2 regions of the Salipiger sp. PrR002 genome follow, and region 1 is predicted to be linked to the other one. Evidence: riboswitches for the same ligand, from Rfam matches in the RefSeq annotation. Region 1 holds a riboswitch; the other holds the start of a gene.
What was found. A riboswitch is a leader RNA that binds a small molecule or an ion and turns the genes downstream of it on or off. The one in region 1 is predicted to bind cobalamin.
Positions count from the first base shown of each region.

Region 2: linked by a shared signal. The riboswitch ahead of nrdH (glutaredoxin-like protein NrdH) and the one ahead of G0A00_RS13705 (TonB-dependent siderophore receptor) in region 1 are both predicted to bind cobalamin.

Region 1 covers NZ_JAAGOU010000011.1:127,678-142,286, reverse strand. Annotated here, with positions in the region: gene G0A00_RS13725 (alkaline phosphatase) at 1-346, shown strand, start outside; gene G0A00_RS13720 (hypothetical protein) at 418-840, shown strand; gene G0A00_RS13715 (ABC transporter ATP-binding protein) at 847-1,527, shown strand; gene G0A00_RS13710 (ABC transporter permease) at 1,524-2,852, shown strand; cobalamin riboswitch at 2,940-3,146, shown strand; gene G0A00_RS13705 (TonB-dependent siderophore receptor) at 3,258-5,090, shown strand; gene G0A00_RS13700 (ABC transporter substrate-binding protein) at 5,090-5,905, shown strand; gene G0A00_RS13695 (iron ABC transporter permease) at 5,902-6,885, shown strand; gene G0A00_RS13690 (ABC transporter ATP-binding protein) at 6,882-7,619, shown strand; gene cobS (adenosylcobinamide-GDP ribazoletransferase) at 7,627-8,391, opposite strand; gene cobT (nicotinate-nucleotide--dimethylbenzimidazole phosphoribosyltransferase) at 8,388-9,404, opposite strand; gene cobU (bifunctional adenosylcobinamide kinase/adenosylcobinamide-phosphate guanylyltransferase) at 9,388-9,918, opposite strand; gene G0A00_RS13670 (histidine phosphatase family protein) at 9,971-10,558, shown strand; gene G0A00_RS13665 (propanediol utilization protein) at 10,555-11,337, shown strand; gene cbiB (adenosylcobinamide-phosphate synthase CbiB) at 11,334-12,284, shown strand; gene cobD (threonine-phosphate decarboxylase CobD) at 12,281-13,273, shown strand; gene cobO (cob(I)yrinic acid a,c-diamide adenosyltransferase) at 13,278-13,889, opposite strand; gene G0A00_RS13645 (FAD-binding oxidoreductase) at 14,069-14,609, opposite strand, start outside.
Region 2 covers NZ_JAAGOU010000009.1:75,604-90,212, reverse strand. Annotated here, with positions in the region: gene G0A00_RS11580 (hypothetical protein) at 1-337, shown strand, start outside; gene G0A00_RS11575 (YncE family protein) at 411-1,790, opposite strand; gene G0A00_RS11570 (TRAP transporter substrate-binding protein) at 2,084-3,103, shown strand; gene denD (D-erythronate dehydrogenase) at 3,179-4,144, shown strand; gene G0A00_RS11560 (FadR/GntR family transcriptional regulator) at 4,163-4,930, shown strand; gene katG (catalase/peroxidase HPI) at 5,090-7,264, opposite strand; gene G0A00_RS11550 (alkaline phosphatase D family protein) at 7,544-8,953, opposite strand; gene G0A00_RS11545 (asparaginase) at 9,047-10,039, opposite strand; cobalamin riboswitch at 10,649-10,850, shown strand; gene nrdH (glutaredoxin-like protein NrdH) at 10,947-11,168, shown strand; gene nrdI (class Ib ribonucleoside-diphosphate reductase assembly flavoprotein NrdI) at 11,188-11,601, shown strand; gene nrdE (class 1b ribonucleoside-diphosphate reductase subunit alpha) at 11,586-13,709, shown strand; gene nrdF (class 1b ribonucleoside-diphosphate reductase subunit beta) at 13,822-14,609, shown strand, end outside.

The DNA.
Region 1 (14,609 bases):
TCTGTGCTACGACGTCGCCAAGACCGGCGAGATGCACTCGGACGAGCTGGTGCTGGCCGATGATGGCAAGCCCTACACCGTGGTGGGCTACCTCAACGGTGCCGGCTCGGTGCTGACCAAGGGCGAAGGCGAGAACGACTACTCCGGCTCGCGCCCCGATGTAACCCAAGAAGAGGCGACCGACATCGACTACGTGCAGCAGGCGCTGATCCCCAAGTCGTCGGAAAGCCACTCGGGTGAAGACGTCGCCGTCTACGCCAAGGGCCCCTGGTCGCATCTCTTCGACGGCACCATCGAGCAGAACGTGATCTTCCACGTGATGAACCACGCCGTCGCCGCCGAGTGACCCTGATCTGATATGCTGGGCGGGGGCGGCACTGACCGCCCCCGCTGCCGTTCCGACCGATAGGTACCCCAATGCTGACCCGCCGCAGGCTCATCGCCTCCGCCCTCGCCACACCCTTCATTGCCACCGCTGCCGCCGCCGAAGACCCGCTGAAAGTGCGCGAGCTCTATCAGGCCAAGGGCCGCGGCCTCTCGGACCTCGCCAAGACCAGCGCCGGAAAGCGCCTGACGGTCGAAGGGTTCATGGCGCCGCCGCTGAAGGCCGAGAGCCGGTTTTTCGTGCTCACCAAGATGCCCATGGCGGTCTGCCCCTTCTGCGAGACCGAGGCCGAATGGCCCAATGACATCGTCGCGGTCTACACCAAGCGCATCGTCGATGTGACGCCCTTCAATGTGAAAATCGTCACCAGCGGCGTGCTGGAGCTCGGGGCTTACAAAGACCCAGAGACCGGGTTCCTCAGCATGATGCGCCTCACCGACGCCAGCTACGGCTGATCCGCCATGTCCCTCCCACTCGAGATTTCCGGGCTGACCGTGCGCAGCCCCCGCGATCGTGTTCTGCTGGACGTGCCCAGCCTCTCCGCCCCGGCGGGCGCGCTGATCGGCATCCGCGGTGCCTCTGGCGCTGGCAAATCCACGCTGCTTTACGCCATCGCCGGGCTGCTCGAGCGCGCCACCGGCTCCGTGCGCTGGGGCGAGAGCGACCTGCTTGCGCAGAGCCCCGAGCGCCGCGCGCGCTTCCGCGCCGGAAACATCGGCATAATCTTTCAGGACTTTCTGCTGTTCGAGGAGCTTGGCGCTCTGGACAACGCCGCGCTCACCGCCCTCTTCCGCCCGCGCGCCGAGCGTGCCGCCCTGCGCCAGCGCGCCGCCCAGCGCCTCGCCGCGCTCGGGCTTTCCGACACCGATCGGCGTGTGACCAGCTTCTCGGGTGGTGAGCGGCAGCGCGTCGCCATCGCCCGCGCCATGGCCGCCGAAGCGCCGGTGCTGCTGGCCGACGAGCCGACCGCGAGCCTCGACCGCCCCAACGCCGATCGGCTGATCGACGATCTGGTTGGGCTGGTACGAACGCAGGGCACCACGCTGATCGCCGTCAGTCACGATGCCGCGCTGCTGGCGCGGATGGACCGGGTGCTGACCATCGCCGACGGACGCCTCGCACAGGACGAGGTGGCGGCATGAGGATGCTCTGGGACAGCCTGCCGGTGCTGGCGCAGGACATCGGCCTGCTGATCGTTCTGCTGCTGCCTGCCTTGCTCACCGGCCTTTTGGTGCTGCGCGGCTACGCACCTTGGCCGCTGCTGCGCGGGTTCCTCAGCCGGTTCCGGACCAGCGCCGCGCTTTTCGTTCTGCTGATCGCCATTTCAGTTGGCATGGGCGTCGGGCTGCTCGCGCAGGAGCGCGGGCTGCGCCACGGCACCGCGCAGGCCGCCGACAAGTTCGACCTCATCGTCGCGGCGCCGGGCAGCGAGCTTACCGCACTTTTCGCCTCGGTGTTCCTGCAGCCTTCGGATATGGCGCTGATCTCGGGCGCCACCTATGCCGAGATCGAGACCCACGAGCATGTGGCCATCGCCGCGCCGCTGGCCTTTGGCGACAGCTATGGCACCGCCCCCGTGGTGGGCACCACCGCCGAGTTTCTGCGCCACCTGAGCGATGATCGTATCGAGGGCAGTCTCTGGCAGGATCACGACGAGGCAGTGATTGGCGCGCTGGTGCCGCTGCAGATCGGCGCGCAGTTCACCCCGGCGCATGGGGTTGGCGACGCCGCCGATGCCGAGGCGCATGGCGATGAGCACGGTCATGGCGACGGCATCACCGTCACCGGGCGCATGGCTCCCACGGGCACGCCATGGGACCGGGCGATCCTCATCCCGGTCGAATACGTCTGGGAAATCCACGGTCTCGCGAATGGACACGCGCCGGATCGCGACACCCAGATCGGCCCGCCCTTCGATCCCGAGTATTTCCCCGGCACGCCTGCGGTGGTGATCCGCTCCGACGAGCTTTGGGCCAATTATGCCCTACGCTCGGAGTTCACCCGCGATGGCGAGACCATGGCCTTCTTTCCCGGCGCGGTGCTGTCCGGCCTCTACCGGGTAATGGGCGACGTGCGGCAGGCGATGTCGCTCATGGCGCTGGTCACACAGGTTCTGGTCGCAGCCTCGGTCCTGCTGGGCCTCTTCATCCTCACCCGCCTCTTCCGCCGCCAGATTGCCTTGCTGCGCGCGCTGGGTGCACCGCGCCGCTTTGTCTTTGCCACAGTCTGGGCGTTCAGCGCGGCGCTGCTGCTCAGCGGTGCGGTGCTGGGGCTCGGGGTCGGCTGGGGCGCGGCTGAGCTTTTATCGCGCGTGGTCACCGCCCGTACCGATATCGCCATCTCTGCCCCGCTAGGATGGGGCGAGCTGCATTTCCTTGCAGGCTTCGTGTCGGTGACCATGCTGCTGTCGCTGCTGCCCGCCGCAATGGTGCTGCGACAGCCGGTTGTGGACGGGCTGCGCAGCTGAGCTGATCCTCCCCAGAGGCGCGACACCTCGCCGCCCCCTTCGCGCCCTCTGACCGTTTGTGATTGTTGCGCGGCGGCGATCTAGCCGCTATTCGGTGCCTGCTTCGGTTCCGGGCGGCCTGCCGCTCGGTGAATAGGGAATGCGGTGCGGGCCTTGGCCCAACTCCGCAACTGCCCCCGCAACTGTAGGCGGAGAGCGATGCCGGACCATGTCACTGCTCCCTTCGGGGGCGGGAAGACCCGGCGAAGCTGTGACCCGCGAGTCAGGAGACCTGCCGAAGCCGATCACCCAGTCCCGGCGCGGGGAGCGCTGCGGGCGACGGACCTTCCGTAGAGGTGGCATGACGCTAACCGTCTGCGGAAGGGGGAGTCCCTTCTTACGACACATAAAAAGGAAGAAGGGACAATGAAGCGACCCATTTTGTTCGGCCTGCGCGCCGCAACTGCCCTAGCGGCAGCCAGCCTGTCCAGCGCCGCCTACGCGCAAGAGGGCTACGACCTCGGCACCATCACCCTCAGCGCCAACCGCGGCGAGAGCACCGAGCTCGAGCGCAGCGGCGCGACGGTCGAGGTTGTGACCAAGGAAGATCTGGAGAAGACCGGCGAGACTCGCGTCGCCGACTATCTTGCCAGCCTTCCGGGCATCAGCGTGACCACCAACGGCGGCATCGGCACCAACACCACGCTGCGCATCCGCGGTGCCAGCGGGCAGTACATCGGCGTCTACATCGATGGGATCAACGTCAACGACCCGTCGGGCACGCAGATCGAATACGACTTCGGCGCGCTGACCACCGCAGACATCAGCCGGATCGAGGTGCTGAAAGGCTCGCAGTCGGCGCTCTACGGCTCCGAGGCCATCGCCGGTGTGATCAACATCACTACCGCGCGCCCGACGGAGCCCGGCCTCAGCCAGAACGTCGCCGCCGAATACGGCAGCTACAACACCCGCAAACTGAGCTACAACCTCGGCTATCTGGGCGAGCGCGGCAGCTTTGCCACCACCCTGAGCCGGGTCGAGACCGATGGCTTCTCTGCCGCCGACGAGGACGACGGCAATGACGAGGCGGACAGCCACGAGTCCACGCGGCTCAGCTTCTCGGGCGATTATGCGCTGACCGATACGGTCACTCTGGGCGCATCCGGCTTCTGGCAAAAGACCGAAACCGAATACGACGAAAGCTACCCTGTCCTTGCCGATGGCACCCATGACGAGGTCTCCAAGAGCGAGCAATACGGTCTGCGCGGTTTTGCCCGCATCGACGCGGGCGCGCTGAGCCACGAGCTCTCGCTCCAGTATTTCGAGAACGAACGTTCGACTTCGAGCAACGGCTATGACTACCCGTTCTATGGTCAGCGCTGGACGCTCGGCTATCAGGGACAAGCAGAGCTTTCGGCCACCACGCTGACCTTTGGCGCCGATGCCACCCGCGAGCAGTATGAGAATGACGGCGACGAGGGTGATCAGGACACCTATGGCATCTGGGCACAGGCCAACTGGCACCTGTCGGACCAGGTCGAACTGGTGACCGCCCTGCGCCACGACGATCACTCGGATTTCGGCGGCAAGACCACCGGCCGCATCTCGCTGGCCTATCTGCCCAGCGATGATGTCACCCTGCGCGCCAGCGTCGGCACCGGCTTCCGGGCCCCCTCGCTCTACGAGCGCTACAACGCCTATGCCGGCAATCCCGATCTCGAGCCCGAGACCTCGCTCAGCTACGAGCTTGGCGCCGAGAAGCGCTTTGACGGCGGCAAGATCACGGCGACGCTCTTCCGCACCGAGATCACCGATCTCATCGAGTACAACTACGACACTTGGGCGTACTCGCAGGTCAAAGGGACAAGCTGGATGCAGGGTGTCGAGCTGTCGGGAGAAACGCAGATCACCGACAGGCTTGGGCTGGCGGCGGCCTACACATGGACCGACACCGAAGACGCCGAGACCGGTGACCGCCTCACCCGCGTGCCGCTGCATGATCTTGCGCTGACGCTTGATGCGGCGTTCACCGATGACTTCAGCGGTGCCTTCCGGGTGCGCCACGTCGCCGGGGTGGAGGACACCAACGACTCCCTGCCCGACTACACCGTCGCCGATGTGAACTTCCGCTACGCGCTGAGCGACAATGCCGAGCTTTACCTGCGGGTCGAGAACCTCTTCGACGAGGACTATCAAACCGTGACGGGCTATGGCACCTCGGACCGCGCCGCCTATTTCGGCGTCCGGGGCAGCTTCTGATGCTGCGGCGCGCGCTGCTCTGCCTTGCCCTAGCCACCGCTCCGCTTGCGGGCGCGGCGGGCGAGCCACCGGCGCGCGTCGTCTCCATGAACCTTTGCACCGACCAACTGGCTATGCTGCTGGCCGCGCCGGGTCAGCTGGTCTCTGTCTCCAATCTGGCAAGCGACCCGCATAGCTCGGCCATGGCCGACGAGGCGCGGGCCTATCCTGCGAACCACGGGCAGGCCGAGGAGGTCTGGCTGCTGCGCCCCGATCTGGTGATCTCGGGCAGTTTCACCGCGCAGGCGGCGGTGCAGATGCTGCGGCGCCTCGGCACAGAGGTGCTGACCCTGCCGCCCGCCTATTCGCTCGACGATGTGCCGGACCGCATTCGCGCTGTCGGGGTGGCACTGGGCCGCGAAGACCGCGCCGAGGCGCTCATCGCTGAGTTTCAAACGCAGCTCGCCGCCCTGCGCGCAGAGATCGCACGCCACCCCACCGCCGCGCTCTACTACGCCAATGGCTACACCACGGGCGACAACACGCTGGCCGGGGAAATCCTTCTGGCCGCGGGCTTCGACAATATCGCCGGTCCCGGCGGCGGCGGTCATCTGCCGCTGGAAGCGCTGGCCATGGCCGATCCCGATGCGCTGATCACCGCCCGTTCCTACCCCGGCGCATCGCGTTCCGAGGAAATCCTTACGCATCCGGTGCTGCGCCAGATCCGTGAAGCGCGCGCCGGACATCAGATGACCGGCAGCGACTGGATCTGCGGCACCCCACACGTGCTGCGGGCCATTGCCGACCTCACCGACTTCCGCAAGGAGATCAAATGACCCGCGCCCTCGCGCTTCTCCTGCCGCTGGTGCTGGCGTTGGCGGCACTCTCGCTGTCGCTTGGCCCCGCCGATGCGACCCTGCCGCAGAGCCTGCGCGCGCTGGTCGCGGGCGGCGACGGCCCGCTGCCCATGGTGATGCGCGAGATCCGCCTGCCGCGCATGCTGCTGGCGCTGATGATCGGCGGCTCGCTGGGGCTGGCGGGGGCGGCGCTGCAGGGCTATCTGCGCAACCCGCTCGCCGAACCCGGCCTCCTAGGGGTCTCGGCCAGCGCCGCGCTTGGCGCCGTGCTGGCGATCCAGACCGGGCTCTCCGCCGCCTTCGCGCTCGCCTTGCCGCTGAGCGCGCTGGCCGCCGCGGTGGTTGCCGTGCTGATCCTCATGCTGCTGGCCGGGCGGGGCGGCGAGACGCTGACGCTGATCCTCGCCGGGATTGCGCTGTCGGCGGTGGCGGGCGCGCTGACGCAACTGGTGCTGAACCTCTCGCCCAACCCGTTCGCCGCCAGCGAGATCGTCTTTTGGATGATGGGATCGCTGGCCGACCGCTCGATGCTGCACGTCTGGCTGGCGCTGCCCTTCATGGCGGTGGGCGTGGTCCTGCTCGCCGGTGTCGGGCGCGGGCTGGATGCGCTGACCTTGGGCGAGGACGCCGCGGCCTCCATGGGCATCAACCTGCAGCGGCTGCGCCTGCGCGTGGTGCTGGGCACCGCCTGCGTCGTTGGCGCGGGCACGGCTGTGGCCGGGGCGATCGGCTTTGTCGGGCTGGTTGTGCCGCATCTGCTGCGCGGCACCGTGGGCGGACGGCCCGGCGCGCTGCTCTGGGTCTCGGCGGCGGGCGGCGCGGCCATGCTGCTGGCCGCCGACATCGCGGTGCGGGTGGTCGCCCCCGAGCGCGACCTGAAGCTCGGCGTGCTGACCGCCCTCGTCGGCGCGCCCTTCTTCCTGCATCTCGTCTGGCGCAGCCGCGGAGAACGCGCATGACCCTGCTGAGCCTGTCCGATCTGTCGGTCACCCTGCGCAATCGCCCGGTCTTTTCGGGGCTTTCGCTGGAGATTGCCGAGCGCGAGGTCGTCGGCCTCATCGGCCCCAACGGCGCGGGCAAAACCAGCCTGATGCGCGCCGCACTGGGGCTGATCCCGGCGCAAGGTCAAAGCTCGCTGGCCGCGCTCACCCCCGAGCAGCGCGCCAAGGCCGCCGCATGGATGCCGCAGGCGCGCGAGATCGCCTGGCCGGTGAAGGTTGAGGATCTGGTCGCTCTGGGGCGGCTGCCGCATGGCGACCGCGCCAGCGCCCCGGTCGAGGCGGCGATTGCCAAGATGGGCCTCGGCCCGCTGCGCAAGCGCCGCGCCACCAATCTTTCGGGCGGCGAGCAGGCCCGCGCGCTGATCGCCCGCGCGCTGGCACAGGAAACGCCGCTGCTGATGGCCGACGAGCCCACCGCCGGGCTCGACCCGGCGCATCAGATCGCCACGATGGAGGTCTTCCGCAACCTCGCCGCCGAGGGACGCGGTGTGCTGCTGTCGCTGCATGACATCGGTCTGGCGGCGCGCCATTGCACAAGGCTGGTGATGCTCGCCGAGGGCCAGCTTCTGGCCGACGGCATGCCTGAGGAGGTGCTGACCGACGCGCTGCTGGCGCGCGGCTTCGGCATCACCGCCTATCACGCACAAACCCCCGACGGGCCGGTGTTCCAGCCCATGGGCCGGGCGCGCTGAACCTACCTCAGCCGGGCAAAAGAACTGCCAGAAGCACCCAAGCGGCGACCTCGGAAAGCAGCTGCGCCGCGCCCAGAACGTCGCCGGTGACACCGCCCAGCCTGCGCCGCGCGATAGTGCCGAGCGCCAAGGCAACCCCGGCGCAGACCGCCACGATCGCAAGGCCAGCCAGCCCGGCGACGAGCACCGACAGCAGCACCGCCACCAGCAGCGCCACCTGCCCCGCGCGACTGCGGCCCGCCGCGAGATGGCCCATGCCGTCGGCCCGCGCCGGAGGCAGGCTTTCTTGCAGAGCGCTCATCGCACCGCGGCTCAGCGCGCCGATCACCATGAAAAGCAGCGGCCCGGCGGTCTCTTCCAGATCCGCCAGCGCGGCGGTCCAGAGGCCAGAGGCGAGGATCAGCGCCATCACGCCATAGCTGCCGATGCGGCTGTCGCGCATGATCTCGAGCGTATGCGCCCGGTCGCGACCGCCACCGATGCCATCGGCGAAATCCGCCAGACCGTCGAAATGCAGCGCGCCGGTGACCAGCACCGTGATCGTCAGGCACAGCAGCGCCGCCAGCAGCCCTGAGCCGCCCGCGGCCAGCGCGCCTGCAAACACCGCCCAGCCGATCAGCCCCACCAGCGCGCCGACCAGTGGAAAGGCCCAGCGGGCCTCACGCAGCGCGGGTGCATCGCCCAAAAGCCGTCCGGCTGGCAGGCGGGTCAACAGCATCACCGCCACCTGAAGCTCGCGGCGCCGTCTGCCTAGGGCGCGCAGCGCGCTCATCCCCCGGCGACCCCGGCCTCGGCGAAGGTCGCCATGCCGTTGTGGCACTCCAGCGCCGCGCGCAGCACCCCCAGCGCCAGGGCCGCGCCCGAGCCCTCGCCAAGCGCCATGTCGAGCGACAGCACCGGCGCTTTGCCCATGGCCTCGAGGAGGCGGGCGTGCCCCGGCTCGCGGCTGACGTGACCGACCAAGCAATGATCCAGCAGCCTAGGGTCTGCCTTGAAGAGCGGCGCCGTCGCCGCCGTGCAGATGAACCCGTCGAGGATCACCGGAATGCGCCGCGCCCGCGCCTCGAGCACCGCACCGCAGATCGCCGCCTGCTCGCGCCCGCCGAGCGCCGCCAGAAGCGCCGCGCCCTCCACCCCGGCGTGGCGCGCACAGGCCCGGCGCACCGCATCGGCCTTGCGCGCCAGCCCGTCCGCGTCCGAGCCGGTGCCGCGCCCGATCCAGCCCTCGGCGTCGCCGCCAAAACTGGCGCATGCCAGCGCCGCGGCGATGGTCGAATTGCCGATCCCCATCTCGCCAAGGATCACCACCTGCGCCCCCTCGGGCACCGCCTCGGCGCCGCGGCGCATCTCTGCCAGCGTCTCGGCCTCACTCATCGCGGGGCCTTCGGTGATGTCGGCAGTGGGCCGGTCCAGATCGAGCGCGATCACCGCAAGCTCGGCGCCGGAGGCGCGGCAGAGCTGGTTGATCGCCGCGCCCCCGGCCTCGAAATTGGCCACCATCTGCGCGGTGACCTCCTGCGGGAAAGGGTTCACGCCCTGCGCGCAAACGCCGTGGTTGCCCGCAAAAACCAGCGCCTGCGCCCGCGTGATCTCGGGGCGCGGCGTCGCCTGCCAGCCCGCCATGAAGACCGCCAGTTCCTCCAGACGCCCCAGCGAGCCCGGCGGCTTGGTCAGGCTCGTCTGCCGCGCGCGCGCATCCTGCGCCGCAGCCTCATCGGCAGTGGGCAGCACCCCGGCAAGCCCGGCCACCGCCGAAAGCGCGGTCACGTCAGAAAGAATGCTCATTTGGTTTCACCTTCATTGGATAGCCAGCCACCGCCAGCCACACCTCGTCGCAGGCCGCGGCGACGGCCTGATTCATCCAGCCCGCCGCGTCGCGGAAGTCCCGCGCGAGCCGGTTCTCCGGCACGATGCCCGCGCCCACCTCGTTGGTCACAAAGATCACCGGCGCCGATTGCCGGGCGATGGCCTCGACCAGCGCCTGCGTTTCCTCGCGCCAGTCGCCGCCCTCGAGCAGCAGATTGGTCAGCCACAGCGTCAGGCAATCCACCAGTCGCGGCAGCCCGCCATCGCTGCCGTCAAGCGCACCGCACAGATCGCGCGGCGCGTGCAGGGTCTGCCACATCTCGCCGCGCCGCGCCTGATGCTCTGCGATCCGCGCTTCCATCTCCGCATCGCCCTCGTAAATCCGGGCGGTGGCGATATAGATGGCCTGCCCGCACACCGACAGCGCCTTGCGTTCCGCAAGGGTCGATTTGCCGGAGCGGGCCCCGCCGGTGATAAGGATCGACCTTTTCATAACCGCATGGGAAACCATCAAAGCCGGAAAAAGAAAAGGGCAAAGCAGTCAGTTGCACGACAGAGCACCGCACAGCGCAGAGTTGATCCTGATCCGCCACGCGCCGCTGGCCGAGGCCGGGCGGCTGTTTGGCCGCACCGATGCCGCGGCCCGGATAGAGCCCGAGGCGATCGCCGCGCTGCGCGCCCGCCTGCCCCGGCCTGCCCGGCTGATCAGCAGCCCCGCGCGGCGCTGCCGCCAGACCGCCGAGGCGCTGTGGCCTGATCTGCAGGTGCAGCAGGACGCGCGCCTCTGGGAGCAGGATTTCGGTGCCCATGACGGGCTGCGCTTCGATCAGATGCCCGATCTCGGGCCATTGGACGGCCCCGATCTGGCCCGCTGGACACCGCCCGAGGGCGAGAGCTTTGCCGATCTCTGCGCCCGCACCGCGCCCGCGCTCATGCAGCACGGGCAGGCGGCGGCGGAGCTTGGCGCGCCCGTGGTGCTGATGGTGCACGCCGGGGTGATCCGCGCGGCGCTGTCGCTGGTCTGCGGCGCGGGTCACGCCGGGCTCGCCTTCGAGGTCGCGCCGCTTTCGGTGACGCGTCTGCGCTGCGGCGCGGATGGCCCAATCTCGGTGATCGGGACCAGGTGCGCATGAGAGACGTGGTGACGGTCTTCGGCCATTTCGGCGAATGGCTGCAGGGGCGCATGGGCGAGGATGGCCCTGTGGCCCTCGTCACCCTGCCCTGCCCGGTGCTGCATGTCCATGCGCCAGCAGAAGCGGGGTCTGAACCGCCGCTCTTTGGCCCCGCCGACCTGAGGCGTTTTGCGCAGCTGCTGGGGATTGCGCCGGACTTTCCGCAGGTCTCGCGAAACTTCGCGCCGGGCCTTGGCGCCGGGGCGTCGACCGCCACGCTGGTCGCACTGGCCCGCGCGGCGGGGTTTCGCGGCGATGCGGGGGCCCTTGCCGCCGCCTGCCTCACCGTCGAGGGCGCGACCGACCCGCTGATGTACCCCCAGTCCGACCGGCTGCTCTGGGCCTCGCGCGAGGCGCGGGTGCTGCGCCACATGCCGCCGCCGCCACCCTGCGAGATCCTCGGCGGCTTCTGGGGCGCGCCGCAGCGCACCGATCCGTCGGACAGCGGCTTTGACGATATCTCCGACCTCTTGGCACAATGGGAGGACCCGGCCTGCGACCTGACGCGCCGCGCCGCGCTCGCCTCGGATTCCGCGCGCCGCTGCAGCGCCCGGCGCGGCCCGACCTGCCCCACGCCCGATCTGGCGCGCGATCTCGGCGCGCTTGGCTGGTTGCGCGCTCATACCGGCTCGGCCCGAGGGCTGATCTTCGCCCCCGGCACCGTGCCTGCGCGCGCGGCGGACGCGCTGGCCGAAGCCGGGCTCACCGGCATCCTGAACTTCCGGGCGGGTACGACATGAGCTTTGCGCTGATGATGCTGGGCGGGATGGCGCTCGATCTGCTGCTCGGTTGGCCGGGCTGGCTCTACGTCCGGATCGGCCATCCGGTGACATGGCTCGGCCATGCGATCACCACGCTGGAGCGGCGCTGGAACCATGGCGCGCGAGCGCGCAGGCTGGCTCTCGGCGCTCTGGCAGTGGCACTGATCGTGGCGCTGGCGGTGCTGCCTGCGCTGGCCATCCAGAGCGCGCTTCCGGATGGCCTCACCGGCAGCCTGATCGGCGCGGCACTGGCTTGGCCGCTGATCGCCATGCGCGCCATGCACGCCCATGTCGCCGCCGTGGCGACCCCGCTGGCACGCGGAGATCTGGCCGCCGCGCGCGCCGCCGTGGCGATGATCGTCGGGCGCGATCCGGCGCAGCTGGATGCCGCCGGGATCACCCGCGCCGCCACCGAGAGCCTTGCCGAGAACACGTCGGACGGGATCATCGCGCCGCTCTTCTGGGGCGCCATCGCGGGGCTGCCGGGGATTGCGGGCTATAAGGCGATCAACACGCTCGACTCGATGATCGGCCATCGCAATGAAAGGTTCGAAGCCTTCGGCAAGGCCGCCGCGCGGCTCGACGATGTGGTGAACTGGCTGCCCGCGCGGCTGACCGGGGCGCTCTTTGCCATCGCCTCCGGTCGCCATGCCCTGCGCGGGCTGCGGGTGATGCGGCGCGACGCGCCCAAGCACCGCTCGCCCAATGCCGGATGGCCCGAGGGCGCCATGGCCGCCGCGCTGAACATCCGCCTCTCGGGGCCGCGCGTCTACGGCACGCGGGTGGCAGAGGAGCCTTGGCTGAACGGCGGCGCGCCCGACCCGACCGCAGACGATCTGACCCGAGCGCTGCGCCTCTACCGGCGCAGTATGGCGCTCTGCGCCCTTGCGCTTGCCGCCGTGATTCTGCTTCGCTGCGCCGCATGACGACGCCCGACACAAAGACCCGAGACCACGGCGGCAACCTCGATGCCGCGATGATCCGTTTCGGCGGCTCCCGCGCCGAGTGGCTCGACCTTTCGACCGGCATCAACCCCGAGCCCTACCCCGTGCCCGCGATCCCGGCCGAGGCTTGGGCCGCGCTGCCACGCAAGGCTGACATGGCCCGGCTCATCGTGGCGGCGCGCGAGGCTTACGGCTGCCCCGGCCACATCGTGCCGATGAACGGCGCGCAGGGGGCGATCCAGATGGTGCCGATGCTGCGTAGGCCGGGGCGCGCCGCCGTGCTGGGGCCGACCTACAACGAGCATGCCGCCGCGCTGCGGGCGCATGGCTGGGAAGTGACCGAGGTCGCCAGCCTCGCCGCGCTCGCGGGTGCGGATCTGGCCGTGGTGGTCAACCCGAACAACCCCGACGGACGGCGCAGCCAGCCGGGCGCGCTGCGCGATCTGGCGGGCCGCGTCGGGCTTTTGGTGGTGGACGAGAGCTTTGCCGACCCCGAGCCGGAGCTTTCCATCGCCCCCAGCCTCGAAGGCGGGCTGGCCAATGTGGTGGTGCTGCGGTCTTTTGGTAAGTTTTACGGCCTCGCCGGGCTGCGGCTGGGGTTCGCTTTGGCCGAAGGCGATCTGGGCCAGCGCCTCGCCGAGCTTGCAGGCCCATGGCCCGTGTCAGGCCCGGCGATTGAGATCGCCTCTGCCGCGCTCACCGACCGGCCATGGCAGGAGGAAACAATTCGGCGCCTGAGCGCGGACGCCGCGCGTCTCGACGCGCTGGCGGGCGCGGCGGGATGGCGGCTGATCGGCGGCACGCCGCTCTTTCGCAGCTACGCCTGCCCGGGTGCCAAGGCAGCGCAGGAAACCCTGGCGGCGCGGCACATCTGGAGCCGCATCTTCCCCTATTCAGACAGCTGGATCCGCCTCGGCCTGCCCCCATGCTCGCGATGGGGACAGCTCGAGCGCGCGTTCCAAGCGCTTTAGCGGCTCAGAACTCGACGCCCTTCTGCGCCTTGATCCCGTCGCGGAACGGGTGTTTGACCGCGGTCATCTCGGTCACCAGATCGGCGGCCTCGATGAGTTCCGGCTTGGCGTTGCGTCCGGTCAGGCAGACATGGGTCATCGGCGGCTTGTGCTCGAGCAGGAACGAGACGACCTCGTCGATGTCGAGGTAATCGTAGCGCAGCGCGATATTGATCTCGTCGAGCAGCACGAAACGGTTTTCGGGATCGAGGATTTGTTCCTTGGCGATCTCCCAGCCGCGCTGCGCCGCCGCGATGTCGCGCTCGCGGTCCTGCGTTTCCCAAGTGAAGCCCTCGCCCGAAACGAAGAAGCGGCACTCATCGGCGAATCTTTCGCGCAGCATCTTCGCCTCGCCGGTCACCCAAGTGCCTTTGATGAACTGCACGACCGCGCAGGGCATGCCATGGGCGATGCAGCGCATGATCATCCCAAAGCCTGAAGAGGATTTGCCCTTCCCCGGCCCAGTATGCACGAGGATGAGGCCCTTCTCCTCGGTCATCCCGGCGATCATCTTATCGCGGGCGGCCTTGATCCGCTTCATCTTCTCGGTGTGGCGGATGTTCTCGTCTTCGCTCATGCTCTTCTTCGCGCTCTTGTCAGTTTTGGTAATTTCGGGGGACCTGACCGCAGGTCAGCGCCCGTGTAAATGGGTGAATTTAAGCGAGGGGCGCTGCCCCTCGCGCTCCCCGGCGTATTTTCAAAGAGAAGAAGATGGGACGGGACATGTGGTGGCGCTTGCGCGCCGCAGCCGTTGCCTCAGCGCTGGATGACGCCGGATTTGGGCCGGATTTTCGAGCCGTCGGAAAAGCGGTGCAGCCGGAACGGCGCGGGGTCGACGACCGGGCTGCGCCCGGTGATCAGATCCGCCGCGAGCCGTCCCGCGCCGGTGCCGAGCCCGAAGCCGTGGCCCGAAAAGCCGCTTGCCACATAGAGCCCGGGCAACCCGTTCTTCACCCCCTCGGTGCCAGAGATCACCGGGATGATGTCGGGCAGCACGTCGATATAGCCCGCCCATTTCTGCGCGACGGTGGCGGTCTCGAAGGCCGGATAGGAGGATTTCACCACCGCAAGCGCGCGGTCGATCATCGTGCTGTCGGGCTCGGGATCGAGCACGCGGGTTTTCTCGAACGGGCTGACCTCGGCGCCGCTCCAGTGGCGCGGCGTGCGCAGCGCCTCGAAGAAGGACGGCCCCACCCCGAGGTTGATGCTGCGCCATTCGTTCCGCAGCGCAGGCAGGAAGGCCTTGAGCAGGCGGAAGCTGTCGGGGGTCAGCTGGTAGGGGCTGGGCAGCGCCGAG
Region 2 (14,609 bases), on a different contig from region 1:
CGGCCTGCAGATACGCTATCTCATCGCCATGGTGCTGGGCGGCGCGCCTTCGGGCTGGCTGCTGTCGGGCCTTTACGGGCGGCGCGGGATCGGGGGCTATCTGCTGGGCTTCGTCGGCTCGATCGTGGCGCTGATGGTGGCGGGGCTGTTTGGCAGTGCCGTGGGTCTGCTCCCCGACATCCTGCGCCAAGGCTGGGACGCATCCGATCTGATCCCGATCCTCTTTGGTGCCGTAGCGCTGCCGCTCTCTTTCGCCGGAGCGCCACTGCTGTTCGTGGGCTGGCTGGTGATCAGCCTCGCCACGCATCTCTGGGCCAAGCGGGTGCGCAGCGCCTGAGGGGGCCACTGAGCATGGGGCGGGCGCCAGTGAGGCACCCGCCGCCGGGTCGGCTGCCCGGTTAGCTGCCCGGTTAGCTGCCCGGGGTCACGTGGCTGATGTGATCGCCGCTTTCATCCTCGGCGCCGCGCGCCTTGTTGACCACAAAGACGCCGCCGTCTTCGGCGGTTGTCAGGTGGTTGGGGTAGCTGCCGATCTCGGTCTTCGCCACCACGTCGCCCTCGGGCGAGACGGCGACCAGCGAGTCCGAGCCGCGCACGGCGACCCACGCCAGATCGTTCACCGCGTCATAGGTCACGTTGAGCGGCCCCGAGCCCACCGGCACGTCATGCAGCGCCTCGCCGGTCTTGGCGTCGAGGATCAGCAGGTTGTCGGTGTTCATGCCGGTGGTGAAAATCAAACCGTCCTCGGCGTCATAGGCCACGCCGATGGTGCGCTTGGACAGCGGCAGCGCATGCACGGAGGTCTGCGTGCCGGTGCCCAGATCGACCGTCGCCACCTCGTCGGTGGTCAGGCTGACCACGACCAGCGTGGCGCTCTCGGCGTCGATGTCCATGCTGGCGGTGCCAAAGCGCTCGCCGCGCTTGCCCGAACTCAGCTCGATCGGGGCCAGCTCTTCCAGCGTCGCGCTGTCAAAGACATGGATCACCGGCTCGAAGGTGGCGCTGACGTAGACCTTGCCATCCAGCACGAGCGCATCGCGGGGGTGCGGCACCGCGCCGGGCTCGAACTGCTTGATCAGCGACAGATCGTCGGCGCTATAGACTGCGACGGTGTTCTGCCGCGTGTTGGTCACCCAGACCTGCCCCTGCGCCACGTCGACGCCAACGCCGTAGACCGCGAAGACACCGCCATCGCGGCCATTGTCGCCATCCGGCGCGTCTGCGGGGGTCACTTCAGCCAGCACTTCCAGCGTCGACGGATCAAGCTTCATCAGCTTGCTTTCGGTCACCGGCGGACGGCCCACGGCGGAGGTCACATAGAGCGCATCCGGGGTTTGCGCCACCTGATAGAGCCCCGACGCCAGCTTCTGCGACGTGACGCTCAGCCCGCCGCTTTCGGGCAGCACCGGCGAGACCTTCAGGTCCACGGTCATGGCAAAGGCCGGATCGGCGATCTCGGCAACCACCGGGTAAAGCCCCGGCTCGGCGCCTTCGGGGATGGTGATCTCGGTGCTGAAGGCGCCTTCGGCATCTGCCACGATCGGCGCGCCCTCGTTCAGCGCGACGCCATTCTGCCGCAGCACGACGCTCTGACCGGGCGCGAAGCCCTTGCCGCGGATCTCGGCGGTGCTTCCGGCGGTGATCGGCGCGCGGTTCAGCCCCTCGGCGATCATCTGGCCCTCAAAGCCCTTGGCAAGGCCGGTGAACGGATCGGAAAGCGCAGCGCCAGCCATCAGCGCGGAAAGCGCGAGGCCGCAAACGCCAGTGCGGAGTGCCGTGGCAAGGGACATGAGTGTCCTCCTTTGGAGGCGGCCGGGCGGGCCGCTGAAAACTGAAAGCAATAGCTTGGGCGCAGCGCCGTGGCTCTGCGGCGAGGGGCGCGCAGGTACCATCTGACTAGAATGACCGACTTTTCCAGTCAAGTATTTGGCGTGTCACATGACATGGCCGTGATCTCGCCCCGACCCAGCGCCCGATCTGCGGATACCCGCAAACGCGCAGGGTGATTGACGGATTGTCTGGCAATCGGTCAATGCCCTTGCTACGCATTTCCCCGGAGGACGATTCACAGGGAGGAGAATTCATGTCCAAGACCTTTACCGCCGCCGTTGCCGGCGCGATCCTGCTGGCGGGTGCCGCCAGTGCCCAGACCACGCTGCGCATCCAGACCCACCAGTCGCCGGAATCCGTCGCAGGCCAGCTTGTGCGCGAGTTCGCCGAGCAGGTGGAAACCATGTCGGGCGGCTCGCTCGACCTCGAGATGTTCTACAGCTCCGCCGTCGTCGCCTCGGCCGAGACCTTCGGGGCCGCCGCCAACGGCATCCTCGATTGCGACATGACCAACCCGAGCTATCAGACCGGGCGCAACCCGGCGTTCCAATTCGTCGCCGACACCATGGGCGGCTACGACACGCCGCTGCAGTACCTGAGCTGGATCTCGCAGGGCGGTGGCCGCGAGGCGATCAACGAGCTGTACCACGAAAGCGGGATGGAATTCGTCGGCGCCTATCTGGGCGGTCAGGAGTCGATGAACTCCACCGCGCCGCTGGCCGGGATCGAAGACCTCAAGGGCTGGAAATTCCGCTCGCCGCCGGGCATGGAATCCGAGATTTTCGCCGAACTGGGCGCCACCCCGGTGGTGATGGATTTCACCGAGATCTTCACCGCGCTGGAAACCGGCATCATCGACGGGGCGGATGCCTCGACGCTGGCCAACAACGTGGGCCTTGGCATCTACGACATCGCCAAGCACACCACCTACCCCGGCTTCCACTCGATGAGCTCGGACCATCTGGCCTGCAACAAGCAGGTCTGGGATGGGCTCGAGCCGGCGCAGCAGGCGATCCTGAAAGCGGCGGTGGATGATCTGGCGCTGAACCTGATGATGCGCACCATCGTGCAGAACGGCGAGGCGCTGACCGCCCTGCCCGAGAAAGGCGTGACGATCTACGACTGGTCCGCCGAAGACCGCGCCGCCTTCCGCAAGGCCGCGATCAGCCGCTGGGACGTCTGGGCCGAGAAATCGCCCGAGGCCAAGGTCATGGTCGACAGCCACAAGGCCTTCCTCAAGCGCATCGGCCTTGGTCAGGACAGCGACAGCTGATCCCGGCCCCACATCTGAGCGCGCGGCCATCCCCGGCCGCGCGCGTCCCTCCATTGCTACGGAAAGACACTTAGGATGAACGTTCTGATCATCGGCGGCGGCGGTTTCGTCGGCCGCAAGGTTGCCCAAAGCCTCGCCGCGCGCGGCGACCTGCGCGACGCGCCCATCGACAAGATCACGCTGGCCGACATTGTGGTGCCCGACCCCATCGAGGCCCCCTTCCCCGTCGAGACCCGCGCCTGCGACATCACCGACCGTGCCTCGGTGGACGCGCTGATCGACGACGAGACCGACGTGATCTTCCATTTCGCCGCCGTCGTCTCGGCCCATGCCGAGGCCGATTTCGAGGCAGGCATGAAGGTCAACCTCGACGGCACGCTCAACGTGCTGGAGCGCTGCCGCGCGCTGGAGAGCTGCCCGGTGGTGGTCTTCACCTCCTCGCTGGCGGTCTTCGGCGGAGAGGTGCCCGACCCGATCACCGATTACACCATTCCCAACCCGCAGACCTCCTACGGCATGCAGAAGGCCATTGGGGAACTGCTGCTCAACGACTATTCGCGCAAGGGCTATGTGGATGGCCGCGGCTTCCGCCTGCCGACCATCTCGGTGCGTCCGGGCAAGCCCAACCGCGCCGCCTCGTCCTTCATGTCCTCGATCATCCGCGAGCCGCTGAACGGCGAGCCGGCGATCTGCCCGGTGGACGAAGGGCAAGAGCATTTCTACCTCTCGCCGCGCCGCTGCGTCGAAAACCTGATCAAGGGCGCCGAGCTTGATGCCGAAGACCTCGGGATGCAGCGCTGCATGACCATGCCCGGACAACGCCTGTCGATCCGCCAGATGATCGACGCGCTGACCGCCGTGGCCGGGCCGGAACCCGCGAAGCTGATCAAATGGGAAGAACAGCCCGAGATCGCCGCGATCGTGCGCGGCTGGCGGTTCGACTACCGCTTCGACAAGGCGCTGGCGCTGGGGCTTGAAGCCGACGCGAGCTTCGAGGAAAACGTGCGCTACTACATGGAAGACGACATGCCCAAGGCCTGACGGGCCGAAAGAGACGCGATGCTGACCCCGATTGTCCAGACCCCGCGATACCGGCTGGTGGCCGAGGAGATCGCCGCGCGCATCCGCGCCGGTGACTTCGCGCCCGGCACCAAGATGCCTGCCGACAAGGATCTGGTCGCAAAGCTCGGGGTCAGCCGCACCACCGTGCGCGAGGCGATGATCGCGCTGGAGCTTATGGGCTATGTGGTCACCCGCTACGGCGCCGGGGCCTTCGTCGCCGACACGCTGCCCGCCGCTCCGCCTGAGGTGAAGGGCGAACCCAGCGGCCTGCCGGGCTTTTTCGAACTGGTCGAGGCGCGCGCCGTCTTCGAGCCCGAGATTGCCGCCATCGCCGCCGGGGCGATCTCGCCCGAAGAGATCGCGGCCCTCAACGCCTGCATCGAGGGCATGTGCGACACCGCCCTGCCCTTCGACCGGATCGAGGCGCATGACCGCGAGTTCCATCTGATCGTCGCGCGCTCCACCGGCAATTCGGTCTTCGTCTCGGTGGTCGAGGAATTCTGGCGCGTGCGTCAGCGCTATCCGGAATGGACCCGCCTCAACAACCGCCAGAGCGCCGAGGACATTGCGCGGTTCTCACGCGACGAGCATGTGGCCATCGTCGACGCTCTCGCCGCGCGCGACGCCGGTGGCGCGCGTGCCGCCATGGCGCACCATTGCCGCAACTCGGGCCAGCCGCTGCTGGAGCGCTGGCAGCTTTTCGAAGGTGACGGCGGCGGCGAGGAAGTGCTGCACCGGCTGAAGGCGCGGGCAGGTCAGAGCTGAATGACGAAGGGCGGAGGGGGCGCTGCCCCCGTCGCGCGATGCGCGACTCCCCCGGCGTATTTTTAAAGAGAAGAAGCCCGGGGAGTGGTTTGGTTGCGCGCAGAAGAAAAGGCCCGCGCGCCATAGGGCTGCGGGCCTTTACTCAACTTATGCGAGAGTTCACTTCAGATCGAAGCGGTCGGCGTTCATCACCTGGGTCCAGGCGGCGGCGAAATCCTCGACGAATTTCCCGGCGTTGTCGTCTTGCGCGTAGACCTCGGCATAGGCGCGCAAGATCGAGTTGGAGCCGAAGATCAGGTCCATGCGGGTGGCGGTCCATTTGACCGCGCCGCTCTGGCGGTCGCGGAACTCATAGAGCCCCTCTCCCACCGGCACCCAGCTGTTGGCCATGTCCACGAGGTTGACCAACACGTCATTGCTGAGCGCGCCGGGGCGGTCGGTGAAGACCCCATGCGCGGTGCCGCCGTGGTTGGTGCCCATGGCGCGCATGCCGCCGAAGAGCGCCACCATCTGCGGCGCGGTCAGCCCCATCAGCTGCGCACGGTCGAGCATCAGTTCCTCGGCGGAAACGGCGTAGTCCTGCTTGAGCCAGTTCCGGAAGCCGTCGGCCAGCGGCTCGAGCGGATCGAAGCTTTCGGCGTCGGTCATCTCATCGGTGGCGTCGCCGCGGCCCGGCGCGAAGGGCAGATCAAGATCGACGCCCGCGGCCTTGGCCGCCTGCTCGACCCCGAGATTGCCCGCCAGCACGATCACATCGGCAATGGAGGCACCGCTTTCGGCGGCGATGGGCTCCAGCACCGAAAGCACTTTGGCAAGACGCTCGGGCTCGTTGCCCGCCCAGTCCTTCTGCGGCGCCAGCCGGATGCGCGCGCCATTGGCGCCGCCGCGCATGTCGGAGCCGCGGTAGGTGCGGGCGCTGTCCCAGGCCGTGGCGATCATGTCGGCAGGGCTGAGGCCGGATGCAGCGATCTTCGCCTTCACCGCCGCGACGTCGAAATCGGGTGTCCCCGCGGGGACAGGGTCCTGCCAGATCAGATCCTCGGCGGGAACGTCCGGGCCGAAGTAGCGCGATTTGGGGCCCATGTCGCGATGCGTCAGCTTGAACCACGCGCGGGCGAAAGTGTCGGCGAAATAGGCGGGGTCGGCCATGAACTTCTGGCAGATCGCGTTGTAGGCCGGGTCCACCTTCATCGCCATATCGGCGTCGGTCATGATCGGCATGGTCTTCATCGACGGGTCTTCCACGTCGGCGGGCATGTCCTCTTCCTTGATGTCCACCGGCATCCACTGCCATGCACCGGCGGGGGATTTCTTCAGCTCCCACTCGTAGCCGAAGAGCATGTCGAACCAGCCCATGTCCCATTGCGTGGGGTTGGAGGTCCATGCGCCCTCGATGCCCGAGACCACCTGATCGCGGCCAATGCTGCGGCCCTTGGTGTTCATCCAGCCGATGCCCTGATACTCGGGCTCGGCGGCTTCGGGATCGGCGCTGAGGTTCTCGGCGCGCCCATTGCCGTGGCATTTGCCGATGGTGTGCCCGCCTGCGGTGAGCGCGGCGGTTTCCTCGTCATCCATCGCCATGCGCTTGAAGGTCTCGCGGACCTGCTCGGCGGTCTTCTGCGGATCGGGCTGGCCGTTCACCCCCTCGGGGTTCACGTAGATCAGGCCCATCTGCACGGCCGCCAGCGGGTTCTCCATGGTCGCGGGGTTCGACACGTCGTCATAGCGGTTGTCGGAGGCGGCGAGCCATTCCTTCTCGGCGCCCCAGTAGACGTCTTTCTCGGGGTGCCAGATGTCCTCGCGGCCGAAGGCGAAGCCAAAGGTTTTCAGCCCCGCGACCTCATAGGCGATGGTGCCCGAGAGGATCATCAGGTCAGCCCAGCTGACCTTGTTTCCGTATTTCTTCTTGATCGGCCAGAGCAGGCGGCGGCCCTTGTCGGTGTTGACGTTGTCCGGCCAAGAGTTCAGCGGTGCAAAGCGCTGGTTGCCGGTGCCACCGCCGCCGCGGCCATCGGCGAGACGGTAAGAGCCTGCCGCGTGCCACGCGACGCGGGCGAACATGCCGACGTAGGACCCCCAGTCGGCGGGCCACCACGCTTGGCTGTCCTTCATCAGCTGACGGAGGTCATCCTTCAGCGCCTCGACGTCGAGCGATTTCAGCTCTTCTTGATAGTCGAAGTCCGGCCCCATCGGGTTGGTCTTCAGGTCGTGCTGGCTGAGGATGTCGAGGTTGAGGCTCTTGGGCCACCAGCTGGTGACCGACTGGCCCCGCTCGGTCAGGCCGCCATGCATCACCGGGCATTTGCCTGCGGTGCTGATGTCGTTTCCGTCCATGTCAATTCTCCCATAGGATGGTCATCCTTGCGCGGGACGAAGGCAGGGCGCGGGGCGCTGGCGCGGGTCTTTGGCGGACCCTGCCCGGCTCGACGCCGTCTTCCCTCCTGCACGGGCAGTCTAACCAGACGGGCCGGACGGGTCAGGTGATTCGTACCACCTGACGTTGCGCCTGCGTCATTCCGCCCCGGAAGAAATTATGAGTTTCACATGCTGCATTTATGTCACGTGCCGGTTACATGGCGGCGTCATAGCACCAGGCGAGCCGTCACAGTGCAATCACAGTGCCATGGCCGGGGTCGGGCCGCTGCCTTCTAACTCCCAGATCGCGCGCCACTGCCCGCTGCGGCGCTCCAGCCGCAGGTAGTTGCGCTCTGCCGCGTAGCGCGTGCTTTGGCCGGGCAACGGGCGGATGCGGATCGGATGCTCGGGCAGCGGTGCCTCGCCCAGTCCTGCCAGCGTGCCCAGCCCCAGCGCATAGGCGCGCGGCGGCGCGCGGTGCGAAATGCCAGAGGCGACCAACTGGTGGATGAGATGCGCGCCCGCCCCCATCTCGGCGCGAGTGGCGAGGTGGATCTCGCCCGACAGCACGGTGACCGGCCCGGCGCGGCGCATTCGCAGCACTTCGCTCAGCATCCGCCGCCATTCGTCGCGATGCGCGCGGCTCTGCCATTGGTCGCGCAGATCGTCCTCGTATTTCTGCATCTTCGGGATCGCCATCATCAGCCCCTCGATCAGCGACAGGCGCGGGCCGAGCAGCGGCACAGAGGAGACGAGGAACGTATGCGGGCCGCCTTCGGTTTCGGTGACGCCCTGCCAGCCCGGCGCGCCCATGACTTGCCGGCGCCCCCGCTCGGATCGCAGGTCGGGGCCAAAGAGCGTCAGACCGGGCAGCTCGTGGCGCCATGACAGGCTGCGCCCCTCGGGGTCGAGGAAAAGCTGCGGCACATCCTCTTCGCGCGCCGCATGTTGGAACAGAAGATAGGTCTCGCGCGCGACGCGAAACAGCAGCTGCCCCACCGCCGAGCGGGTGGCGTCGCGGTGCAGCGAGCCCCAGCCGTCGCAGATGTCGTGATCGTCCCAGACGCAAAGCGCGGGCACTTCGGCGGAGACCTCGGAAAATCCGGGGGCCGAGAAGGTGCTGAGGTAGCGCTCGTAGAAGCGGGCGCGCAGGTGGCGTTCGAGATCGGCAAGCTGCGCGGGCGTGGGGGTTTCGGGAATATCGTCCGGCCACTCGTCGCTGAGCGGATGGCCGTCGGTCGCTTCGTCGGCATAGATCTGGTCGCCGCCCATGAGCATGAGGCCAAAGGCGCTGTCCCGGTGCTGGCCAAGCAGGCGCTGCCACATGGCGTTGCGCTCTTCGGCGTCGCGGCCAAGGTCGCCATGCTCTTCGCCGTTGCAGGAGACGAAGGCGATGCGCAGGTCGCCGGAGAGATCGGCCTGCACCCGGCGCTCGGTGCCCTCAAAGCTGTAGTGCGGCGCGTCCTGCGGCAGCGTCAGATCATAGCGCCAAAGCTGGCGGCCCTCGCAGGCGGCCAGAGGCAGCGGGGCGACACTTATGCCGCCCGCCAGCATCTCGCCGGGCGGCTCGCCCTCGGGGCGCACCACAAGCGCGGCGACGCGCAGCGCATCTGCCTCTGCGGCACGAAAATAGAGGATCGGGCCGATCCGATCGGGGAAACTGCTCATCTGCGGGGTCCTGCTGTCTCTTGCCTTCGCTAGAGATAGGCATCCGCCGCGGAAATGCCCGTGCCCGCGCGGAAAATCGCGCGAGAGGGTCTGTCAGACCTTGGCGATGGCCTCGGCAATCGCCGCCATACGCCCGGCACCTGTGGGCAGGGTTGGCAGCAGCGCAGCCAGCAGCAGCCGGGCCTTGGCGGCGCTGAGGTCCCCGGCGAGCAGTGCGCCCGCCTCCACCATGGTGACGCCGCCGCTGTCGGAGCCATAGATGGCGCGGGTGCGCCCCTCGGGGCAGCGCGTGGCGAGGATCACCGGGATGCCCGCCGCCACCAGATCGCGCGTGGCATCCGCAAAGCCCTTGGGCGCATTGCCACGGCCAAAGGCCTCGATCACCGCGCCGCTGGCGCCATTGGCCCCGGCCCATTGCAGATAGCGCGGCGTGCTGCCGAGCCCCAGCGCCACCAGTTCGACATCGGGATCGAGCGCGGGCGTGTCGATGACAAACCGCGGGCGTGCCGGGCGGGAGTAGAGATGCACCTCGCCCTCGTCGATCTCGCCAAGTTTGCCGTGGCCGTTCGAGCGGAAGGTGTCGACGCGCGAGCTGTGCACCTTGCTGACGTAGCGCGCGCCGTGGATGTCGCCCTCGAAGACGATCACCGCGCCGACGCCGGTCAGGTCGGGCGTGGCGGCGGTGAGCAGCGCGTCGCGCATGTTGCGCGGCCCGTCGGTGTCGGGCTGGCCCGCGTGGCGCTGCGCCCCGGTAAAGACCACGGGCTTGTCGGATTTGACCAGCAGGCGGGCGAGGAAGGCGCTTTCCTCCATCGTGTCGGTGCCATGGGTGACGACCACCCCATCGACGCCCGGCTCGGCAAGGCGCGCGTCGATATGGCGGCAGAAGCTATGGACCGTCTCGAGTGTCAGCGCGTTGCTGCCCGCCGCAGGAAGGTTGTCGACGGTGACTTCGATGCCGGGCAAAGGGGCGTGCAGGTTTTTCAGCAGCGCGTCGCCGGTGAGCCCGGCGGTTACGGGGCCCCCTTCGGTCTGGGCAAAAGAGGCGATGGTGCCTCCGGTCGCGACGAGAACGATATGGGGCATGCGAAACTCCTATGGCACGGGATGCGCGGACCATGAGGCCCGACGGCGTCTGCGCGAAAGGATCAGTACAGCGCCACCCACGCGGGGTCAGCCACAAAGGGATGCTGTCGATATGGGGAGGATCGCGTTTGGGGAAGATACGGGAGGAAGGCGGCGACCCAAGGGAGGAGGAGAAGGGTCGCCGCCGATTTCCGGGGCTTGAGGGAGGAGGAGTAAACCCCGGGAAATCCCGTAACGCGTTTCAGCGTTGTGAGCAGAAGATAGTAAGCCTGACTTTTGCTCGCAATGGCAAAGGCTGCATTTCTGCTTTGCCCTCCGTGCATGGCGGCCTCAAAGTCTGACTGGGGCGTCGGGACATCGGCGATTTTGCCGCGAATTCCGCACCATATTCGACCGCACACGGCGGGCCCAACCGTCCACCCCTCAATGATGCAAGGGCGGGCTCGGATCGCGGCGTCTGGCGCTGCGGTGGCGGATGTGGTCTCTGGACCGCAGGCTTTCCGTAGCGCCACCTGCGCCGCGTGTCTCATCTGCCTCATTCCACATCATCTTGCGTTTTCCGATCCGCCCACCGCTAACTGTATGTTGACGGCCTATTGGTGAACTGATCTACATGTAGTTGCTTTCGGTTCATCGAGTCGGGTGACGGCCCGGCGCGGCGCTAAGAGGGAAACCGGTCTGATTCCGGTGCTGCCCCCGCAACTGTAAGCGGCGAGTGAAGGCCCTGAGAGCCACTGGGATATCCCGGGAAGGCGCGGCCGGAACCACGACCCGCAAAGCCAGGAGACCTGCCGGAAGCCGGATAGAATTTACCACGAACGGAGGGTTCGGGGCGTGATCAGACGGCGGCAGGCAAAAGGCCTGTCCGGCGGCGCGCCCTCCCCTTCACAGCTGAGGACGCAAGAGCATGATCACCGTCTACTCGAAACCGGCCTGCGTGCAGTGCACCGCAACCACCCGCGCGCTCGACGCCAAGGGCATCGATTACAACGTGATCGACCTGACCGAGGACGCCGACGCCATGGCTCGCGTCACCGAGATGGGCTACCGCCAGGCGCCCGTGGTCACCTCGGGCGAGGACCACTGGTCGGGCTTCCGCCCCGACCTGATCGCACGCATCGCCTCCTGATCATTCGAGGGGATCGGCCATGTCCGGGCTCGTCTATTTTTCTTCTGCCAGCGGCAACACCGCGCGCTTCATCTCTGGCCTTGGCCGGGCGGCGCTGCGCATCCCGGTGTCGCCGAAAGAGATGACGCCCGAGACCGCCGACCCCTTCGTGCTGATCTGCCCGACCTACGCCGATGGCGAGGGCCGGGGCGCGGTGCCGAAACAGGTGATCCGCTTTCTCAATGACCCGTCCCGCCGCGCGCTGCTGCGCGGCGTGATCGCTGGCGGCAACCGCAACTTCGGCGAGACCTTCGCCCTTGCGGGCCGCGTCATCGCGCAAAAATGCAATGTCCCCCTGCTCTATTCCTTCGAGCTGGCGGGAACGACCAAGGATTTCGCCCGCGTCAACGACGGGCTCGACGCTTTCTGGGGGACCCCATGCTTGACCGCCTGAACGAGACGCTGGATTACCACGCGCTCAACGCGATGCTGAACCTCTATGACGAGGCCGGCAACATCCGCTTTGAGGCGGACCGCATGGCCGCGCGGCAGTATTTCCTGCAGCACGTGAACCAGAACACGGTGTTCTTTCACTCGCTGACCGAGAAACTGGGCTATCTCGTCGACGAGGGCTATTACGAGGCCGAGGTTCTCGCGCAGTATGAGCAGAGCTTCCTGCAGAAGATCTGGGACGCGGCCTTTGCCAAGAAGTTCCGCTTCCCGACCTTCCTCGGCGCGTTCAAATACTACACCTCCTACACGCTGAAGACCCGCGACGGGAAACGCTTCCTCGAACGCTACGAGGACCGTGTGGTGATGGTGGCGCTGGCGCTGGCGCGCGGCGACGAAGGGCTGGCGATGTCCTTCATGGAAGAGATCCTGTCGGGCCGCTTCCAGCCCGCCACGCCGACCTTCCTCAACGCGGGCAAGAAGAGCCGGGGTGAGCTGATCTCGTGCTTCCTGCTGCGCATCGAAGACAACATGGAAAGCATCGGCCGCGCGATCAACTCGTCGCTGCAGCTGTCGAAGCGTGGCGGCGGCGTCGCCCTGATGCTGACCAACATCCGTGAGGCCGGTGCGCCGATCAAAGGCATCGAGAACCAGTCCTCGGGCGTCATCCCGGTGATGAAGCTGCTCGAAGACAGCTTCTCCTACGCCAACCAGCTTGGGGCCCGTCAGGGCGCGGGCGCGGTCTATCTGAACGCGCACCACCCCGATATCCTGAAGTTCCTCGACACCAAGCGCGAGAACGCCGACGAGAAGATCCGCATCAAGACCCTCAGCCTTGGCGTGGTGATCCCCGACGTGACCTTCGAACTCGCCAAACGCAACGAGCCAATGTATCTCTTCTCGCCGCATGACGTGCAGAAGGTCTATGGCGTGCCCTTCTCGGAAATCTCGGTCACCGAGAAATACGAGGAGATGGTCGAGGACAAGCGCATCCGCAAGACCAAGATCAACGCCCGCGCCTTCTTCCAGACGCTGGCCGAGATCCAGTTCGAGAGCGGCTATCCCTACATCATGTTCGAGGACACGGTGAACGAGATGAACCCGGTGGACGGGCGCATCACCATGTCGAACCTCTGCTCGGAGATCCTGCAGGTGGCCGAGGCGTCGGAGTTCAACGACGACCTGAGCTACTCGAAGCTGGGCACCGACATCTCGTGCAACCTCGGCTCGATGAACATCGCCAAGACCATGGACGGCCCCAACTTCGGCACGTCGATCGAGACCGCGATCCGCGCGCTGACCGCCGTGTCGGAAATGTCGGCGATCGACAGCGTGCCCTCGATCCGCCGCGGCAACGACGAGAGCCGCGCGATTGGCCTTGGTCAGATGAACCTGCATGGCTATCTCGCGCGCGAGCATGTGCACTACGGCTCGGACGAGGGTGTCGAGTTCACCTCGGTCTATTTCGCCGCCGTGGCCTATCACGCGCTGCGCGCCTCCTGCGCCATGGCGCGGGAAAAAGGCATGACCTTCAAAGGCTTCGAGAAGTCGAAATACGCCGAAGGCAGCTTCTTCGAGAAATATGTCACCCGCGACTGGCTGCCGCAGAGCGACACCGTCAGCAAGCTGTTCGACGGCATCACCCTGCCGACGCGCGCTGACTGGGAGCAGCTGAAGGCCGACGTGATGGAGCACGGGCTTTACAACCGCAACCTGCAGGCGGTGCCGCCCACCGGCTCGATCAGCTACATCAACAACTCGACCTCCTCGATCCACCCGATCGTGTCGAAGATCGAGATCCGCAAGGAAGGCAAGATCGGCCGCGTCTACTACCCGGCCGCCTTCATGAACAACGAGAACCTCGAGTATTACCGCGACGCTTATGAGATCGGTCCGGAGAAGCTCATCGACACCTATGCCGCCGCCACCGAACACGTGGATCAGGGCCTGTCGCTGACGCTTTTCTTCCCCGCCGAGGCGACCACGCGGGACATCAACCGCGCGCAGATCTACGCGTGGAAGAAGGGGATCAAGACGATCTACTACGTGCGCCTGCGCCAGACCGCGCTGGAGGGCACCGAGGTGCAGGGCTGCGTGTCCTGCACGCTCTGAGGCGGCCGCGGGGGCTCTGCCCCCGCACCCCCGGAGTATTTTTGGAAAGATGAAAGGGGCGCGGGGCGCTCTGGATGATAGAGGGCCGATGGCCCGCGAATGGGATGATCCGATGAAGGACAGTGTCACCTCCCCCGCCGTGCCGCGGGCGATCAACTGGAACCGGCTGCAGGACGAGAAGGACCTCGAGGTCTGGAACCGTCTGACCGTCAACTTCTGGCTGCCCGAGAAGGTGCCGCTGTCGAACGACGTGCAGAGCTGGGCGACGCTGACCGAGGCCGAGCAGCGGCTGACCATCCGGGTGTTCACCGGGCTCACGCTGCTGGACACCATCCAGAACAGCGTCGGCGCGCCGGCGATGATGCCCGATGCGCAGACCCCGCACGAAGAGTCGGTGCTGACCAATATCGCCTTCATGGAAGCGGTGCACGCGCGCAGCTACAGTTCGATCTTCTCGACGCTCTGCTCGACCCGCGAGGTCGATGAGGCCTTCCGTTGGTCGGAAGAGAACCCGCATCTGCAGGCCAAGGCGCGCGCGGTGCTCGAGACCTATGCCGCGGGCAGCGATCCGCTGAAGCGCAAGGTCGCCTCGGTGTTCCTTGAGAGCTTCATGTTCTACTCGGGCTTCTACCTGCCGATGTATTGGTCCAGCCGTGCCAAGCTGACCAACACCGCCGACCTCATCCGCCTGATCATCCGCGACGAGGCGGTGCATGGCTATTACATCGGCTATAAATTCCAGCGCGCGCTGGAGCGCGAGAGCGAGGAGCGCAAGGCCGAGCTGAAGGAATACGCCTTCTCGCTGCTGTTCGAGCTTTACGACATCGAGGCGCGCTATACCGAAGAGCTGTATGACGGCATCGGGCTGACGGAAGAGGTCAAGGCCTTCCTCCACTATAA